One region of the Lactococcus protaetiae genome, then DNA from elsewhere that is predicted to be linked to it. Evidence: predicted binding sites of a transcription regulator. Region 1 holds the regulator's gene; the other holds the start of a gene.
What was found. The regulator NrdR, encoded in region 1, represses ribonucleotide reductase genes. The targets are predictions, from matches to a motif close to ACACNATATATNGTGT.
Positions count from the first base shown of each region.

Region 2: the regulator NrdR is predicted to act here: its motif matches at 1,656-1,671, upstream of nrdD (anaerobic ribonucleoside-triphosphate reductase).

Region 1 is NZ_CP041356.1:1,341,699-1,346,573, reverse strand. Features, by position in the region: gene dnaI (primosomal protein DnaI) at 1-61, opposite strand, end outside; gene FLP15_RS06595 (DnaD domain protein) at 61-1,236, opposite strand; gene nrdR (transcriptional regulator NrdR) at 1,536-1,985, opposite strand; gene trmB (tRNA (guanosine(46)-N7)-methyltransferase TrmB) at 2,143-2,793, opposite strand; gene FLP15_RS06580 (phosphotransferase family protein) at 3,493-4,266, opposite strand; gene FLP15_RS06575 (Veg family protein) at 4,749-4,875, opposite strand, start outside.
Region 2 is NZ_CP041356.1:819,727-824,601, forward strand. Features, by position in the region: gene FLP15_RS04205 (cation-translocating P-type ATPase) at 1-1,515, shown strand, start outside; gene nrdD (anaerobic ribonucleoside-triphosphate reductase) at 1,765-4,008, shown strand; gene FLP15_RS04215 (hypothetical protein) at 4,065-4,568, shown strand; gene FLP15_RS04220 (D-2-hydroxyacid dehydrogenase) at 4,672-4,875, shown strand, end outside.

The DNA.
Region 1 (4,875 bases):
GTTTTTCAAAATTTCCGCGTAAATCTTTGCGTTTATTTAAAATTTCACCAATAGATTCCATTATTGCTGCTCTCCTTTCAGTTTTTGGAGTGAGGCAAGCCGAATTTTCTCAAGCCTTGCAAGTTCCTCTTCACTTGTCTTATTTTCGTAGCTTGGATTTGACCACTTTGGTGCTTCTTTCACAATTTTTGTTTGTTTTTTTGTAAAGTTTTGTTTCTCTTGTGCTTTTATTTGAGCTGATTCACTACGTTCTAAGATACGCTTTACTGCCATTTCTGCGGTGAATACTTTATTTCTCATCCAATCATTTGCCAATGTATTCACAAAATTTGAAGACAGAGATGCATTTTTTTGTTGAACTAAAATATAATGAATGAGTACATTTTGGACTTCCGATGGCAGATTTTGTTTAGTGAGATTATTTAAAATCTTCCGCTCATCCCCACTTACAAAACCGCCAGCTTGACTCTTAATCTGCTGAATAAATTCGACTGGCTCGTGTGATTTACTACTCACGATAAGATCAGCAAACGCTTTGGGAAAACTTGATAATGCCACTTGTGGCTCAGAACTTGCTGACAGACTTCTTGTCAGTGCTGACAGGTTCAAAGTCTTGTCTGCATTAGCCGTACTCTCAGCTTTTTTAAAGAGTTCGTACCAGTTGAGGTCAAATTTTTCGGCGAGAGAATAAAGGCTCAGACGCTCTAAGTTTTCATTTGAGAATGTCAATCCTTGACGATCCATCAAACTCTTAAAAGCACCCATATCAAAGCTGTCAGTGCTGACAGCTGCTTTTGGTTCATTGTCAAAATCAACTTTATAAACTTCATGAAATTTTTTGGAAATATTTTGACCTTTGACTTCGATTTTTTTTGAAAGACCGGTCACTCTATTTTCACCAATCCGTGAAATCAAAAGTTGCTTGTAAAAATCATCAGATAAAAATTCATCGTAAGTCAATGGACTCTTTACATCAAAATAAAGCATCGTGTGGTCATCAAAAACTTTGACTAAGCCAAGCCCAGAAAGCTTGTCCAAACTCTCCAAAAATGGATTTAATCCAATGTTCAGATATTCCAAAAAATGAGAAATACGCCCTGTTGAAAAAGTCGTCAGCAGTTGATACAAAGCAAAAGCATTAGAACCAACAATCGGTAAATAGAGTAGCGTAAAAGTCTCGGCATCGAAGCTGATTTTTCCGCGATTCACAATGGTAAACGAATCTCCTGCTCTCATATTTTCCTCTTTTCGTGATTATTGTTTATAGCTTCTTTTGCTTTAACACTGCTTGAAAGTCAAATCTGCGCTATCTCCGAAACTTCGTTGCTCCGCTGTCCATTCGTTCTAAGTCAGAGCAAAAGGCACGCAATTCTCCGAACGGTCTCCGCTCTTTGCATTCGCTATGCAGGCAGGATGTGCTAGTCGTAATCGCACTGCGTAAAATTGAAAGTGAACGAGTTAACTCGCTCAAAAGAGCTGACGAACAAGTTTGGTTTTACTGACAACTGACAATGCTTGTCAGCACACTGACAGACTCAATTTTTCTTCGTAATGTTTTGCAAAAGTGCCTCAAGTTCGCTCACATCCTTGAAAGAACGGTAAACACTGGCAAAACGAATATAAGTAATATCATCCAGTTTTGAGAGTTCTTCCATTACAAATTCTCCAATTGTATCAGATTTCACTTCATTACGATCAAGCTGTCGAATCTTACGTTCAACATTTGCCACGATGCTTTCAATATCTTCACTTGAAACAGGACGTTTGTAAGCCGACCGTACCAAACCACGAACAATCTTTTCACGATTGAATGGTTCGCGCTTATCATCTTTTTTAATCACCAAAAGAGGCATTTCTTCAATACGTTCAAATGTCGTAAAACGAAAACCACAATTTTCACAAACTCGACGACGGCGAATAGCATCTTCAGCTTGTCTTGAATCTACAACTTTTGATTCATCAGAAGAGCATTTAGGACATCTCATCTTATCACCTTCCTTTTCTTATTTCACTTCAAACAATTTCTGATTGTTGTTGTCAGTAGATTAAATCCGACAGAAATTGAAGTAATCACTTTAAAACTTACAACGAACTACTGACAGTTTTTTGCTTCTGTCAGTATGCTGACAAACTCTACAGTCATTAACGCTTCTTAAATTTTGCTTCCAATCGATAAATCACTTGACCCTTATTTGAAAATTTCTCTTCATATTCTGTCATTACGTTAAGCGGAGCAAATTCCTCATCCTTATGCAAATCAAGCCAAACTTTTTTTAGCTCCATTCCATAATTAGTCAATGAAACTAGCGAATACTCAAACAAACCACGGTTATCAGTCTTAAAATGAATTTCACCTTCTGACCTTAAAATCTGCTCATAAGTAGCCAAAAATGCCTTATAAGTCAAGCGACGTTTTTCATGACGAGTTTTGGGCCAAGGATCAGAGAAATTCAAATAGACCTGGTCAATCTCACCCTCTTCAAAATATTCAGTCAAAGCGGCACCATCAACTAACATCATTTGCACATTTGGCAAGCCCGCTTCGAGTGCTTTGTCCAAAGCATAAGACAAAACGGACAACTGCATATCAATTGCAATATAATTAATTTCTGGATGGAGTGCTGCCATTCCCGTTGCAAATGCCCCTTTGCCACAACCTACTTCAATATGAATAGGATGATTGTTTCCAAAACGTTTTGCCCAGCGTCCCTTAAATTCTGCTGGATTTTCGACCACAATATGTGCGTTTTCGGCAAGCATCTCTGTTGCCCCTTTACGATTTCTTACGCGCATTGCTACCTCATTTTACTTCTAATACTCTTATACTTACTCTTGGCGTTGAAATTCATTTCTAAAGCTAATCTGTTTTGAAGTGATTACTTCATCAGTGGGAGATTCTTTCTCTCCCACTGATGTTAGTAGAACGAAAACAAAGCTTAGTGTTGCCTATCCCTCCACCTAAAAGAGGTGGGAGAGTTGCCAATCCGACTAGGTGCTTTAGCACCATAGCGAGGATGGACAGCGTAGCCCAAAGGGCGAAGATAGCAAACACTTGCTTGGTTAAAAACTAACAACAGATTGACGTTACTGACTAACTTCATAGTGAAAAAATCGCCATGACATGCACTTTCTACACCATTTCTCTGAACGGTCTATGTTCGTTTCACGCCACAGGCTCTATCTCCGCTTTGCTCCACCATCAACTTCACTAAGCTACTAATAGATGAAACAACTAACATATCCATTGCTGCTTTAACACAAACGACTATCCTATAAAGTGGCAAGTTCATGTGCTTTGCACACCGTTCTACGAACGGTCTACGCAACCTTGTTGTCCCACTCAAGAACAAAAGACAAAGCAACAATGCGAAGTGGCTATAGCACTGAATTACCAAGTCGGAATAGCCATTCATCAAAGCTGACAATCTACAGTATACCTCAAATCAATTGCCATAAGCCAAAAAATAGGAAGGAGACCCTAGCCTATTTTTACTAAAATAATTCACAAAAATTTCGAAGACCTAAAATTTCTTGGTTTACTTCTTTCATTTTTCCTCTAACGAGATATTCAGAAATTTGACGAAGAAAGGATAATTTTCCATACCAAGCGACCTTATCCATCAAGTCTGCCCGTGGTCTAACACCTGAGCTCATCAACCATAAACTCCAGTCTTCGTGCTGAATATAATGCGACAATACATGCGCCATATCCACCATCGAATCAGACAGAAAAACGGTGTCCCAATCCACAAGGTATATCTTTCCAGAAGCATCATCAACAAGCCAGTTTTTATGATTTACATCACCATGAACCACAACAACCTCATCATTTTGAAGCTCTGGAATTTCCTGATACATTTCCTCAATAATACTTGATAAAAAGCGGTTTGTCTGCAAAGCCTTAGTTTGTTTTACACAATTTTCCAACAATTGTTTCGGTGGAATAACTTGACTTCCCAGCTTTTTATATGATTCCACAAGCTTTTTAGAATCATGCAAATGTGCCAAAATATGATTAATCTGGCGGTCACTCATATCTTCTGGACTTAAAGTATGTCCATCAATCCAGGGTTGAGCAGATAACGTATCTCCCTCGGCCGTACGTTTCGTCCATAAGACCTTAGGCGTGATTCCTTCAAGATAAATGCTTGGTAAAAAAGGACTGCCATTTTTTTTAATAAAAATGCGCTCTTTATCAATTTTACCAGAAAATGCATTCCCAGAACCACCTTTGACTGGTGTCATATCCCAATTTGCAGTCATCACCGTTATCTCCTCCTTCCAACTTAAATCTTTTGTAAATCCTGAGTTAATTTTACATCATAGCAACTCAGGCTCCACAATGTTGTAGTACAAAACAGTACCACGATATATCTAATAATATAGAGCTATTTGATTTCATCAGCATTCTAAAACAAGAGAGTTCAAATCAAATGAAGTCAAGACTTATTCAGTGGGAGTTTAAACTCGCCACTGAATTTAGTCGGACGAAATTCGAAGCTTAGTGCTGCTTTATCCCCTACCTAAGAGGTGGGGAATTGCGATTGCGACTAGGTGCTTTGCCGTTTGCTCTTGCTGCTTTAGCAGCCAAGCAAACGGACAATGGAGCAACGAAGTTGCGTAGACCGTTCGTAGAACGGCGTGCGAAGCACGTAGCACCGTAGCGAGCATCGACAGCGGAGCCCAAAGGGCGGAGATAGCACGCACTTGCTTTGATAAATACCAAAAAACTCTTATTAATCTCCAAATTAAGCGTTTGGATAGTGAATCAAGATAGTTTGTGTCAAAATATCAGCATATTGGTATGATTCTGTTGTTTTAGGTCCACGTGCTGGAATATTTTCAATCACAAAGTGAGTAGCATAGGCTTCAATA
Region 2 (4,875 bases), 520 kb from region 1:
GGTGACCCTACGGAAACGGCATTAGTCAAGTTTGGGCGAACGAAAGATTTTGACGTTCGCACGGAACTGACAGAATATCCGCGGGTGGCAGAGCTGCCTTTTGATAGTGACAGAAAGCTAATGTCCACCATTCATCAGCTTGCTGACGGAAAATATTTGGTAGCAGTCAAAGGGGCGCCTGACCAACTCCTCAAACGTGCAAATAAAAAACTGGTCAAAGATGAAGTCAGTCCTTTGTCAGCAACTGACAGAAAAGAAATATTGACGGTCAATCATGAAATGGCTCATGAAGCCTTGCGTGTGCTGATGATGGCATTTAAATACATTGACAAAGTTCCATCAGTTCTGACAAGTGAGGATTTGGAGAATGACCTGATTTTCGCTGGACTTGTTGGGATGATTGATCCAGAGCGTGCCGAAGCCGCTGAGGCTGTGCGCATCGCCGTCGAGGCTGGCATTCGTCCGATTATGATTACAGGTGATCATCAAGACACTGCTGAAGCTATTGCGAAGCGTCTGGGTATCATTAATGCTACTGACACAACAGACCATGTACTGACAGGTGCGGAGCTTAATGACATGGACGATAAGACTTTTCAAAAAGTGGTTAAACAATATAGTGTTTATGCGCGAGTTAGTCCAGAGCACAAAGTTCGCATTGTCAAAGCTTGGCAAAACGAAGGTAAAGTCGTCGCTATGACTGGCGATGGTGTCAATGATGCACCAGCGCTTAAAACGGCGGACATTGGTATTGGTATGGGGATTACTGGTACGGAAGTGAGCAAGGGTGCTTCGGACATGGTGCTTGCCGATGATAATTTTGCTACAATTATCGTTGCTGTCGAAGAAGGACGGAAAGTCTTTGCCAATATCCAAAAAACAATTCAATATCTCCTTTCTGCTAACACAGCGGAGGTGCTGACTATTTTTCTTGCCACTATGTTTGGTTGGGATGTGCTGCTTCCTGTACATCTCCTTTGGATTAACCTTGTGACAGATACTTTCCCAGCAATTGCGCTAGGTGTAGAGCCAAATGAACCAGGCAGTATGCAACAAAAACCACGTGGTAAAAAAGCATCATTCTTTAGTGGTGGTGTGCTATCTGCGACGATTTATCAAGGACTTTTGCAAGCAGCGTTGACACTCGGAGTTTATGGACTTGCGCTTGCTTTTCCTGAACACGCAGGCAATCATACCATGATGCATCAAGATGCATTGACAATGGCCTTTGCGACACTAGGCTTGATTCAACTTTTCCATGCTTTTAATGTCAAGTCGATTCATCAGTCCATCTTTAAAGTTGGCGCATTCAAATCAAAGACATTTAATTGGTCCATCCTTGTCAGCTTTGCTCTACTTGCTTGTGTTATCCTCGTTCCAGGTCTTAATGGGATTTTCCACGTCAGTCACTTGGATTTATACCAATGGGGAATGGTACTGGGCATGAGTTTTGCTGTCATTATCATTGTTGAAATTGTCAAATTCGTTCAAAGATTGATGATGAAAAAAGCATAAACATCATTATCAAACGGTGATGAAAAAATAAAATCTTGTCAGTATACTGACAAGATTTTTTGAATTCAAAATATGACATTTTTTGAACAAAACAGATACATTTACACAGAAATTTTTAATAATTACCTGAAAACACAACGACACAAGATATAGTATGGATTTACATAATATACCACTAGATGTTGTGCCTTGCGAGATAATTTGATAGAATAGAGAGTAAAGAAAATTAGATTTAAAGAGGATAGGTAGATGAAAGTTGGAGTAGTAAGCCCTGATGCCGAAATTGATGTAATCAATGTTGTTAAACGTGATGGACGTTCTGTCAAATTTGACAGCCAAAAGATTTTTGATGCGCTAACAAAAGCAGCTGAAAAAGTTGGAACGGTTGACCTGTCAGAACTGACAGAAATCACTGACAGAGTGGTCAGCGAGATTTTTAGTCGTTTTCATGAAGATGTAAAAATTTATGAGATTCAGAGCATTGTTGAGCAAGAATTAATTGAATCAGGCAACATAGAACTTGCTGAAGAATACATTAGTTATCGTGCTAATCGTGATTTGGCACGTACCAAAGCAACTGACATCAACTTCACTATCGAAAAACTCATCCAGCGCGATGCGACGGTTGTCAATGAAAATGCCAATAAAGACAGCAACGTTTTTAACACGCAACGTGACTTGACCGCAGGGGCCGTTTCAAAGGCGATTGGTCTGAAATTATTGCCACCACACGTCGCAAATGCGCACCAAAAAGGCGATATTCACTATCATGACCTTGATTATTCACCTTTTACTACCATGTCAAACTGTTGCTTGATTGACTTCAAAAATATGTTTGAAAATGGCTTTAAGCTAGGGAACGCTCAAGTTGATTCGCCAAAATCAATCCAAACGGCAACAGCTCAGGCCAGCCAAATCATTGCCAATGTCGCAAGCTCTCAGTATGGCGGTTGCTCATTTGACCGTGCAGACGAAGTCCTTGCGCCTTATGCCAAACTCAATTATGCGAAGCACCTGAAAGATGCTGAAAAATGGATTGAAAATCCTGAAAAACGAGAAGCCTACGCCAAAGAAAAGACACAAAAAGACATCTACGATGCCATGCAATCTTTGGAATATGAAATTAATACACTCTTTACCAGCAATGGTCAAACGCCATTTGTCACAGTTGGTTTTGGACTGGGTACGGATTGGTACGCACGCGAAATCCAAAAAGCAATCCTTAAAGTCCGAATTGGCGGACTTGGATCCGAACACCGCACGGCGATTTTCCCTAAGCTGATTTTCACACTCAAACGTGGACTCAATCTGGAAGTTGGCACGCCCAATTATGACATCAAACAACTTGCTCTCGAATGCTCAACCAAACGGATGTACCCAGATATTTTGAGCTATGACAAGATTGTTGAGTTGACAGGCTCATTTAAAGCCAGCATGGGTTGCCGGTCATTTCTTCAAGGTTGGAAAGATGCTGAGGGCAATGATGTCACGGCAGGTCGTAACAATCTCGGTGTGGTTACGGTCAATCTGCCTCGTATTGCACTCGAAGCTGCAGGCGATAAAGCAAAATTCTGGGAAATCTTTAACGAACGCATTGAAATTGCGCATGATGCCCTTGCTTTTCGTGTAGAACGCGCCAAAGAAGCCCAACCCAAAAATGCGCCTATTCTTTTCATGAATGGAGCCCTTGGAAGACTTGAAGCGGATGGCTCTGTCGATGAACTCTACAATAATGAACGCGCGACCGTCAGCCTTGGCTATATTGGACTTTACGAAGTGGCGACCACTTTCTATGGTCCGACTTGGGAGTCTAATCCAGAAGCCAAAGCTTTCACGATTGAGATTGTCAAACGCATGCACGAAGACTGCGAAGCTTGGTCTAAGGCATCTGGTTACCATTACTCAGTTTATAGCACACCATCTGAGAGCTTAACTGACCGTTTTTGTCGTATGGACAAGGAAAAATTTGGCAGTGTCCCTGACATCACGGACAAAGACTACTATACCAACTCTTTTCACTACGATATCAGGAAAAACCCCACACCATTTGAAAAATTAGAATTTGAAAAAGACTATCCCGTCTATGCCAACGGCGGCTTTATCCACTATTGCGAATATCCGATGATTCAACAAAATCCTAAAGCGCTTGAAGCTGTCTGGGATTTCGCTTACGACCGTATAGGCTATCTTGGAACAAATGCCCCTATCGACCACTGCTACGAATGTGGCTTTGAAGGCGATTTTGCGCCAACCGAACGTGGTTTCAAATGTCCACAATGTGGCAATGACGACCCTAAAACCTGTGACGTTGTCAAACGAACTTGTGGCTATCTCGGTAATCCCCAAGCACGCCCAATGGTACACGGTCGCCACAAAGAAATCTCTGCGCGCGTGAAGCATATGAACGGCTCTATAGGTGTATTGAACGACGGAAATCTGATTGATTCAGAAGTGGTTGATGAAGCGAAGAGTAAGTATTTTGTGGAGAAATAAAAAATGAACTACTTATATGCGGTAAACATATTTTGGGATAACACTGGAAATTTTCAATGGGGAGTATCGCAGCAATAATCAGTTTGTTCTCTGCCTGTCTAAGTGTCTGGGGTATTAAGCGGAATATAGATGCAAATCTTAGAGCTAAGGCTAGGATTGAGTGGATTCAAGAAGTTAGGAAGCAGACTGCAACAGTTTATAAATCATACAGAGAGTTACGTTCTGCATATTTACAAAAAAGTGGGAGAGCGATTGCTTATACAAAATATCAAACTGATTTGAGATTATTGAAATTGTATTTTGCAGATAATGACGACAACATTTCAGGCGAATCGAATAAGGCAGTAATTTTAAAAAATAGTAAGAATAACAAAAGCAAAAATAAATATCTTATTAACGTAATTGACGGATTACAAGAAGTGAAAAGTAGACTAAATGAGAACGATATCTTAGCAGCAACAGGGGATTTTAGTCAATACTATGTAGAACTTGATGAACTTATGGAATATATTAGTATTTATCTCAAAATTGAATGGGATAAGGCGAAAAAAGGTAAATAGAAATCTAAATAAATTAAACTAAATTTTCAAAATAGATTTAGTAATTGACTAATTACTTTTATAATGAGATGATTTTACAAACGAAGAAGAGAGATTACAAAATATGCCCATAAAAACCCTAATACTGACCAACACATGGCTAACTCCGACCTTCGCCGCGGAACTTGAAATTCTATTTGCCAGTCAACCAAACTACGATGTGAAATTCAAAGCTGAGGCAGACTTGACGACTGATGATTTTGCAGAAACAGAAGTGCTGATTGCCATCCCGTCACCACAACTTTTGCCGAAGTTCAAGAAGTTAAAA